Regions from separate parts of the Streptomyces sp. NPDC091416 genome, predicted to be linked through region 1. Evidence: riboswitches for the same ligand, from Rfam matches in the RefSeq annotation. Region 1 holds a riboswitch; each other region holds the start of a gene.
The links. A riboswitch is a leader RNA that binds a small molecule or an ion and turns the genes downstream of it on or off. The one in region 1 is predicted to bind S-adenosylmethionine.
Positions count from the first base shown of each region.

Region 2: it holds a riboswitch for S-adenosylmethionine, as region 1 does, so the genes downstream of both, ACIQMX_RS28635 (putative leader peptide) here and ACIQMX_RS21460 (aminotransferase class V-fold PLP-dependent enzyme) in region 1, are expected to answer to the same signal.
Region 3: it holds a riboswitch for S-adenosylmethionine, as region 1 does, so the genes downstream of both, thrC (threonine synthase) here and ACIQMX_RS21460 (aminotransferase class V-fold PLP-dependent enzyme) in region 1, are expected to answer to the same signal.

Region 1 is NZ_JBIVTU010000007.1:65,522-68,747, reverse strand. It holds gene ACIQMX_RS21460 (aminotransferase class V-fold PLP-dependent enzyme) at 1-1,350, opposite strand, end outside; SAM riboswitch class IV at 1,525-1,642, opposite strand; gene trpD (anthranilate phosphoribosyltransferase) at 1,735-2,799, opposite strand; gene ACIQMX_RS21450 (cytochrome bc complex cytochrome b subunit) at 2,923-3,226, opposite strand, start outside.
Region 2 is NZ_JBIVTU010000010.1:333,269-336,494, forward strand. It holds gene ACIQMX_RS28625 (four-carbon acid sugar kinase family protein) at 1-590, opposite strand, end outside; gene ACIQMX_RS28630 (NAD(P)H-dependent oxidoreductase) at 790-1,242, shown strand; SAM riboswitch class IV at 1,488-1,600, shown strand; gene ACIQMX_RS28635 (putative leader peptide) at 1,640-1,756, shown strand; gene ACIQMX_RS28640 (LLM class flavin-dependent oxidoreductase) at 1,830-3,056, shown strand; gene ACIQMX_RS28645 (NtaA/DmoA family FMN-dependent monooxygenase) at 3,075-3,226, shown strand, end outside.
Region 3 is NZ_JBIVTU010000001.1:1,348,970-1,352,195, reverse strand. It holds gene ACIQMX_RS06075 (trehalose-6-phosphate synthase) at 1-408, opposite strand, end outside; gene ACIQMX_RS06070 (glucosyl-3-phosphoglycerate synthase) at 462-1,412, opposite strand; SAM riboswitch class I at 1,566-1,692, shown strand; gene thrC (threonine synthase) at 1,710-3,002, shown strand; gene ACIQMX_RS06060 (MoaD/ThiS family protein) at 3,033-3,226, shown strand, end outside.

The DNA of each region.
Region 1 (3,226 bases):
GACGCAACGGCCGTCCTCGGTGCGGTACTTCCACTGGGCGCCCTCGCTCACGAGCTCCTTGACCGCCCGCAGGAAGCGCTCGACGTGCTCGTCCGGCGTACCGGCGCCGAAGCTGACCCGGATCGCGTTGAGGGACTTCTGGCCCGGCTCCGCCTCCGGCGCGCCGCACTCGCCGACGTCCTGCGGGTCGCTGCCGAGCAGGGTGCGCACCAGGGGGTGGGCGCAGAACAGTCCGTCGCGCACCCCGATGCCGTACTCGGCGGAGAGCGCCGCGGCGAAGTGCGAGCTGTTCCAGCCCTCCACCACGAAGGAGATGACGCCGACCCGCGGGGCGTCGTCGCCGAACAGCGAGAGCACCTTGACCTCGGGGACCTCGGCGAGACCGGCACGGACCTCGGCGACGAGCCGCTGCTCCCGGGCGACCAGGCTGTCGAACCCGGCCTCGGTCAGCGCCTTGCAGGCGGAGGCGATGGAGTAGACGCCGATGACATTGGGCGAGCCGGCCTCGTGGCGGGCCGCGGTGGTGTGCCATTCGACGTCCACCCCGCCGTCGGCGCGCCGGGCGACCTGGCGGGAGGCGCCGCCGCCGGCCAGGTAGGGCTCGGCGGCGGTCAGCCAGTCGGAGCGGCCGGCGAGGACGCCCGAGCCGAACGGCGCGTACAGCTTGTGGCCGGAGAAGGCGACCCAGTCGACGTCCAGCTCGGCGATGTCGACGGGGTGGTGCGGGGCGAGCTGCGCGGCGTCGAGGACGATCCGGGCGCCGTGGGCGTGCGCGGCGGCGGCGAGCTCCTTGACCGGCCACAGCTCGCCGGTGACGTTGGAGGCGCCGGTGACACAGACGAGCGCGGGGCCGTAGGGGTCACGGTCGGCGAGCGCGCGCTCCAGGGTCTCGACGGCCTGCGCCGGGGTGCGCGGGGCGTTCAGGTAGGTCACCCGGGCGTCGCGCCAGGGCAGCAGCGAGGCGTGGTGCTCGGTCTCGAAGACGAACACCTGGCAGTCGGCGGGCAGGACCGCGGCGAGCAGGTTGAGCGAGTCGGTGGTGGACCGGGTGAAGATCACCTGGTCCTCGGCGCGGCAGCCGAGGAACTCCGCGACGGTCTCGCGGCTGGACTCGAAGAGGTCCGTGGACAGCTGCGAGAGGTAGCCGGCACCGCGGTGGACGCTGCCGTAGTACGGCGCGTACGCGGCCACGTCGTCCCAGACCCGCTGAAGGGCCGGAGCGCTGGCGGCGTAGTCCAGCGCGGCGTAGGTGACCTCGCCGCCCGTGACCAGCGGAACCGTCACATCCTTGCCCAGAACCGGCAGCGGGGCACAAATCGACTGGTCGGTGGCAGCAGTGAGGACAGACATGACGAACTCCCGTAACAGGCAGGCGAATTCCGCGTGCCTGCGGATACGCGGCAGCACGGAGGGAAGAAAAGAGGGTGTGCGGAGAAGGGCCGAAAAGCCCTATCGCATTCGCTTGCTCACAAGAGGCTCCCTGAGGACCAGGACCCCACGGGTGGACATCTCACGATGTCGAGGGGTCCGCGCTTGCCGCAGACCTCGCTGCCTGCGGCCTGGTCTTCACCCGGGGCACCCCGCCACGGACGGAGGGTTGCCGGACAGCGGGCCGGGGCCGTAGTCGCTGTCACTCATGACCTGCTCAGCATCTTGCCATACGTGCCCGAACGCGCAAGGGCGCAGTCCATGATCTGGACTGCGCCCTGCCTCACATCCGTGCCCGGAGCCCTCTCAGGCGTTGCTGGCCACGATCCATCTCTCCAGCGCCCGGCCGGCCGCGCCCGAGTCGATGGACTCGGCGGCCTTCGCGATCCCCGCCGTGAGCTGCTCGTTGAGCGTGCCCTCGCCCGGGTCCAGCGCAACGAGCGCCGCCGCCGAGTTGAGCAGGACCGCGTCCCGTACGGGGCCCGTCTCGCCGGCGAGCAGCCGGCGGGCCACATCCGCGTTGTACGAGGCGTCCGCGCCGCGCAGGGCGTCCACCGGGACCAGGTCCAGGCCGACGTCGCGCGGGTCGAAGGCCTCCTCGCGCACCGTGCCGTTCCTGGCGATCCAGACGCGGGAGGTCGCGGTGGTGGTCAGCTCGTCCAGACCGTCGTCGCCCCGGAAGACCAGCGAGGAGTTGCCGCGTCCGGCGAGGACGCCCGCGACGATGGGCGCCATCCGCAGATCGGCGACGCCGATCGCCTGCGCGCGCACCTTGGCCGGGTTGGTCAGCGGACCGAGGATGTTGAAGGTGGTCGGCGCGCCGAGCTCCGCCCGGGCCTTTGCCGCGTACCGCAGGGCTGGGTGGAACTTGACGGCGAAGCAGAACGTGATGCCCGCTTCCTCGGCGACCTCGACGACCCGCTGCGGCGGCAGATCCAGGTTGACGCCGAGCTTGCCCAGGACGTCGGAGGAGCCGCTGGCCGACGACGAGGCGCGGTTGCCGTGCTTGACGACCTTGGCACCGGTGCCCGCCACCACGATCGCCGACATGGTGGAGATGTTGACCGTCTTGGCCATGTCGCCGCCGGTGCCCACGATGTCGACCGTGCGGCCCGGCACGTGAATGGTCGTGGCGTGCTCGTACATCGCACGGACCAGGCCGGCGACCTCCGTGACGGTCTCGCCCTTGGCCCGCAGCGCCACCGCGAAACCGGCGATCTGCACATCGGTCGCCTCGCCGCTCATGATGCGGTCCATCGCCCAGGCGGTGTCGTCCTCGGTCAGGTCCTGGCCGCGCAGCAGGGGGGTCAGCACGCCGGGCCAGGAACGAGCCGCCACGCTGTCGCCGCCTGCCGGGGTCACAACGTTCATGGTCCGCTCCTGGGGTCCACAGCCGGTAAAGGGGATGGGTCCACCCTATCGAGCCCCGCGGACAGCGAAGAGCCCCGTCCATCGAATGGACGGGGCTCCTGCTGTGGCGATCAGTTCAGGTGATCAGTGGTGGCCGTGGCCGCTGGTGATCTCCTTGTACTCCTCGGCGGTGGGCTTGGCGATCTGGTTGTTCTCGCCGTAGTAGCCCTTGCTGAGCTTGGCCCGCAGCTTCTGCACCACGGACACCTTGCGCTTGACACCGTTCTCGTCGACCAGCGGGCCGATCTCGACCGGCTTGTACTGCTCGTGCGCGGTGAGCGTGTGCAGCTGAGCGGGCGCCAGCGGCTCGTGGACCTCGACGAACTCACCGTGCGGCAGGCGCTTGATGAGCCCGGACTCGCGCCCGTGCAGCACCTTCTCCTTGTCC
Region 2 (3,226 bases), on a different contig from region 1:
ACCAGGCGGTCGAGGTCGCCGTCCGTCGCGGCGGAGCAGACGATCAGAGCGCCCCGGCCGATGAGGCCGGGCAGTTCGGCCGCCCGGTCCGGTCCGACGACGACGGCGTCCGGGAACACCGTCGTGAGGTCCGAACACCGCACCGGATGAACGGGGTCGCGGGCGAAGTCGCTCTCGTGGACCGGCACGCCCCGGACGTACTGGACCGCCTCGACCGTCACCCGTCCTTCCGCGGGAAAGGCGGGAGCGAGGACGACGGCCCGCCGCCCCGACCCCGCCCACGCGGCCCGGACCTCCGCCGCGACGTGGCCGCGCAGCGTCGAATCCACCGTCTTGAACAGGAGCGCGGAGCCGGCGAACCGGCGGGCGGCCCGGCCCGTACGCGCGGCGGCGGCCTCCTCGTCCAGCAGCCGGGTCCCGAGATCGACCGCGGTCACCCCCGTACGGGGCAGGGGTTCCGCCGCCGGGGCGGACAGGAGGATCCGCGCCTCGTGGCCGGCCCGGCGGAACGGGGCTGCTCCGTCCCCGGCACTGGTGAGGTCGTCCGCGAGTATGCCGAGGCCCTGCCGGGCCTCCTTGCCGGATGTCATGCCGCGCCTCTCCGCCGGACCGGTCGTCGGTGAACGGACCCATGATCGATGACATCGGGGAAGCACACCAGACGATCCGCCCATGGCCCGGGCCGGCCGGTCCGGCGGGGCTCGGACCGCACATCACCACCGGCCGGTGTCGCGGCGCGAGCCGTACCCTGCTTGCGGCCGCGCGGCGAGCACGGCAGGGTGCGGAGGTGTGGCCACTCTCCTGATCGTGCATCACACGCCCTCGCCCAACTGCCAGGCACTGCTCGAAGCCGTCGTCTCCGGTGCGACGACCGACGGGATCGAAGGGGTCCGGGTGGAGCGCCGGGCGGCGCTTGCCGCGACGGCCTCCGACGTTCTTGCCGCCGACGGCATCCTGCTCGGCACCCCCGCGAACCTCGGCTATGTGTCCGGCGCCCTCAAGCACTTCTTCGACCAGATCTACTACCCCTGTCTGGACGCGACGCGCGGCCGCCCCTTCGGGTACTACGTGCACGGCGGCAACGACGTCACGGGCGCCGTCCGGGCCATCGAGTCGATCACGACCGGCCTCGGATGGCGCCGTGCGACCGACGCCGTGACGGTCACGGGAGAACCCGCCAAGGCCGACACCGAGGCGTGCTGGGAGCTGGGAGCGACCCTCGCCGCCGGCCTGACGGACTGACCCGCCGCGGGCCGTCTGCCCGTTCCTCGGACACCGCTGCCGCCGCCGCGACCGGCGCCGTCCCGGCCGCGGTGCGCAAGGAACGTCACACGCCACGGCAGCCTTGGGCAGCACGGGAGACGAACGAACCGTGCGGCGGCGGAATGCCCGGCGCCGCAGTGGTGTTGTGGCTCACGGCAGAGCGAGTACGGCCATGATCCACCGGGCATTGCGCGGCGGGCCCGTCGCGCGTAGCGTTCCGGGCAGGTCATGAGTGTCAGCGTCGAGCCCCGGCTTGCTGACCGGCAACCCTCCCGCGCGGTGGGGTGCTCCGGGTGACGACCAGGCGGGACCCGTCCGGGTTCCGCAAGCGCGAGGCCTCCGGGCCCGCCGAGCCGGAAGAGCGGAGGCGACGGTCATGCCACCGGTGACCTGCCCGCTCGTCAAGGTGCTCGCCCCCCGGCGCCGCGTCCACCTCTACTCCCGGCCGCACATCGACCTCCAGCGCGTGGCCGGCGCGCTCTGTTGTCCCTGATCCGTACCCGCGACGCCGAACCTCCCGACGAGGCCCGGCGATCACCCACGGTCGATCAGGAAGGCACCCTGTCGTGTCCGCACCGTCATCCCCGCACCCTCCCCTGTCCGCCCCCCTGCACCTCGCCGTCGCACTCAACGGCGCGGGCTGGCACCCGGCCGCGTGGCGCGAGCCGGAGGCCCGGCCCAGGGACCTGCTCACCGCCGCATACTGGACCGACACCGTCCAGGAGGCCGAACGCGGCCTGCTCGACCTCGTGACGATCGAGGACGCACTCGGGCTCCAGTCCTCGCAGTTCACCGGGCCCGACGGCCGTACCGACCAGGAGCGCGGGCGCCTGGACGCGGTACTCATCGCCGCCCGCGTCGCCCCGCTGACCCGGCACATCGGACTCGTCCCCACCGTGGTCGCCACGCACACGGAGCCGTTCCACATCTCCAAGGCCATCGCCACGCTCGACTACGTGAGCACCGGCCGGGCCGGTCTGCGCATCCAGGTCTCGGCCCGGCAGCACGAAGCCGCACACTTCGGCCGCCGCACGTTCCCGCACTTCGGGATCGACGACCTGGACACCCCGGCCGTCCGCGATCTGACCGCCGAACTCTTCGAGGAGGCAGCCGACTACGTCGAGGCGGTGCGCCGCCTCTGGGACAGCTGGGAGGACGGGGCGGAGATACGCGACGTCGCCACCGGCCGCTTCATCGACCGCGAGCAGTTGCACTACATCGACTTCGAGGGACGGCACTTCAGCGTCAAGGGCCCCTCGATCACGCCCCGGCCGCCGCAAGGACAACCGGTCGTCAGTGCCCTGGCGCACCGGAGCGTGCCGTTCCAACTCGTGGCCCGCTCCACGGACATCGGCTACGTCACCCCGCACGACACCGTCGGCGCCCGCTCCATCACCGAAGAGATCCGTGCCGAACAGGCAGCCGCGGGGCGCGCGGCGGAGCTCCTCCACCTCTTCGGGGATCTCGTCGTCTTCCTCGACGAGGAGCCCGGAGCCGCGGCGGCCCGGCGGGACCGTCTCGACGGCCTCGCCGGACAGCCGTACGCGAGCGACGCGAAGGTCTTCACCGGCACCCCCGCGCAACTGGCGGACCTGCTCCTGGAATGGCAGCGGGCCGGGCTCACCGGATTCCGGCTGCGGCCCGCGGTGATCGGCCACGACCTCCCGGCGATCACCCGCGGACTGGTGCCCGAACTGCAGCGACGAGGTGCCTTCCGGACCGCCTACGAGGCCGACACCCTGCGCGGGCTGCTCGGACTCGCCCGCCCCGCCAACCGTTACGCCACCGCCTGAGCCGGAGGGACCACCGACATGAGCACCAGCGACGGCGCCGGCAACGGCAGGCCGCTCAAGCAGATCCATCTCGCCGCCCACTTCCCGGGCGTCAACAACACCACCGTGTGGAGCGATCCCGCGGCGGGAAGCCACGTCGAGTTCAGCTCGTTCGCGCACTTCGCGCGTAC
Region 3 (3,226 bases), on a different contig from region 1:
GGCGAGCGCCTCGGCGAAGGCCCGGTTGTACGTCTCGAAGGAGGCCCACTGCCGGCGGAAGTCCGCGTCGAAGACGGGCTCGACGGGCGTCTGGTAGAGCATGTGGTGGACGAACCAGAGCACCGAGTTGGCGATGCCGTTGTACGCGTCGGCGTGCACGTCCGCGTCGATGTCGAGCATCCGGACGCCCGGCTCGCCGACCCCGCGCCGCACCGCCTCCCGGTCACCGTCCCCGAGGGCGGCGCAGACCCACATCTTGTCGTCCACGGCGCTCAGGCCGGAGACGAGTCCGCCTCCGCCGCGCCTGGCGTCGAGGGAGCCGTCCTCGCGCAGCGCGTACGAGACCGGGCCGCGGTTCGACGCGACGAGTACCTGGGCAGCGGGCTGAGGGGCGTGCTCGGAGACCATGGGCGAAATCTAGCCCGATCATGAACCGCCCAAACGTGCGAAAGCAGGCCACCTCACGCCGCGCGGCGTGAAACGTACTCCTCGATCTCGCGCATCGGCGGCCGCTCCTCGGTGTCCACCGGGTAGGTGCGCGGGACGAACCCGTGCTCACCGCGCTCGAACTGGGTCAGCGACGGGCGGACCAGATGGCCTCGGGAGAGGCGGAGTTGAGCGGTCCGGTAGATGGCGGCCGCCATCCGGCCGAGCGCCTGGCCGTCCTGGTGGCGGTGTTTCCGGACGCCGACGTCGACCTGGGCGAGCGCGTCCAGGCCGACCGTGTGCAGCGCGTCGACGAGCAGGCCCAGCTCCACTCCGTAACCGACCGGGAACGGCAGCCGCTCCAGCAGCGAGCGCCGCACGGCGTACTCGCCGCCCAGCGGCTGGACGAATCCGGCCAGCTGGGGCCAGTGCAGATTGAGCAGCGGGCGTGCCACCATTTCGGTGACGCGGCCGCCCTGACCGGTGGTGTCGCCGAACGGGCGGTCGTACATCGCCTTGACGAACTGCACCGAGGGATCGGTCAGCAGCGGACCGACGATGCCGGAGACGAAGTCCGCCGAGAAGTCCTTCAGGTCCGCGTCGATGAAGCAGACGATGTCGCCGCCGGTCACCAGGAGTGACCGCCACAGCACCTCGCCCTTGCCGGGGACGGCCGGAACGCGGGGCAGGATCGCGTCACGGTGGACGACGCGGGCGCCGGCCCGGCGGGCGACCTCGGTGGTGGCGTCCGTCGAGCCGGAATCGATCACCACGAGCTCGTCGACCAGCCGGACCTTCTCCATGAGCTCGCGCCGGATCGTCGTGACGATGTCCCCGACCGTCTCCGCCTCGTTCAGCGCGGGCAGCACCACGCTCACGGTGGGGCGGCCGTGCGCGTCGTTCCTGGCGTCCAGCAGACGGTCCAGCGGACGGTCGGCGGCTGACCAGGAACGCCTGGTCAGCCAGCGTTCGACCTCTTCCAGCACGGTCGATACTCCCTGTATGTGATCCATCTCGCGGTACGGACGACTATCTCAACAGTCCGGTGCTTCGGTTACAGTCTTGAACAACGCAGATGGCCGTCGCATGCCGGGGTCCGTCCGCCGATAAACGCCTGGATCCAAGGTCCAGTGCCACAGCGCTCATCCAGAGGGACAGAGGGAACGGCCCGTTGAAGTCCCGGCAACCCTCCCGCCGACCGCGAGGTCAGGTGGGGAAGGTGCCAATTCCGTCTCGTGACGAAATGCGTCGCGAGGAAGATGAGGAGAAAGGGCCTCGCCATCATGGCTATCGAGACTGTTGCCGCACCCGCCGAAACCTCCGTGGACCTCGGTCCCGCCGCGGCGCTTTCCTGCCGCGAATGCGGAGAGCGATTCGCACTCGGCCCCATTTTCGCCTGCGCGTCCTGTTTCGGGCCGCTCGAAGTGGCGTACGACCTGCCGAGCGGCTCCCCCGACGAGCTGAAGAAGCGCATCGAGGCCGGACCCAACAACATCTGGCGCTACGCGCCGCTGCTGCCGGTCCCCTCCGATGTCGCGGACAAGCCCAACATCAACCCCGGCTTCACCAAGCTGGTCAAGGCCGACAACCTCGCCCGTGAGCTGGGCGTCACCGGCGGTCTGTACGTCAAGGACGACTCCGGCAACCCGACGCACTCCTTCAAGGACCGCGTCGTCGCGATCGCCGTCGAGGCCGCCCGCGCCTTCGGATTCACCACCCTGTCCTGCTCCTCCACCGGCAACCTCGCCGGCGCCGTCGGTGCCGCCGCCGCCCGGGCCGGCCTGCGCTCCTGCGTGTTCATCCCGCACGACCTGGAGCAGGGCAAGGTCGTCATGGCCGCGGTGTACGGCGGCGAGCTGGTCGGCATCGAGGGCAACTACGACGACGTCAACCGCTTCTGCTCCGAGCTCATCGGCGACCCGCTCGGCGAGGGCTGGGGCTTCGTCAACGTCAACCTGCGTCCGTACTACGGCGAAGGGTCCAAGACCCTCGCGTACGAGATCTGCGAGCAGCTCGGCTGGCAGCTGCCCGACCAGATCGTCATCCCGATCGCGTCCGGCTCGCAGCTCACGAAGATCGACAAGGGTCTCCAGGAGCTGATCAAGCTCGGCCTCGTCGAGGACAAGCCGTACAAGATCTTCGGCGCCCAGGCCGAGGGCTGCTCCCCGGTCTCCGCCGCGTTCAAGGCCGGGCACGACGTGGTCCGGCCGCAGAAGCCGAACACGATCGCCAAGTCCCTGGCGATCGGCAACCCGGCCGACGGCCCCTACGTCCTGGACATCGCCCGCCGCACGGGCGGCGCCGTGGAGGACGTCAACGACGAGCAGGTCGTCGACGCGATCAAGCTGCTGGCCCGGACCGAGGGCATCTTCGCCGAGACGGCGGGCGGGGTGACGGTCGGCGTGACGAAGAAGCTGATCGAGGCCGGTCTGCTGGACCCGGCGCTCACCACCGTCGTCCTGAACACCGGTGACGGCCTCAAGACGCTGGACGCCGTGGCCGCCACCTCGCAGGCGAGCGCCACGATCCGCCCGAGCCTGGACGCCTTCCGCGCCGCCGGCCTCGCCACCAGCTGACCACCCGAGACTGAAGGAAGGGCACCCGCCATGAGCGTCAAGGTCCGTATCCCCACCATCCTCCGCACCTACACGGGCGGCCAGGCCGAGGTCCCGGCCGAGGGCACGACCCTCTCCCAGGTCATCGAGTCCCTGGAGAAGGACCACCCGGGCATCGCCGCCCGCGTCCTGGACGACCAGGGCAAGCTGCGGCGCTTCGTGAACGTGTACGTCAACGACGACGA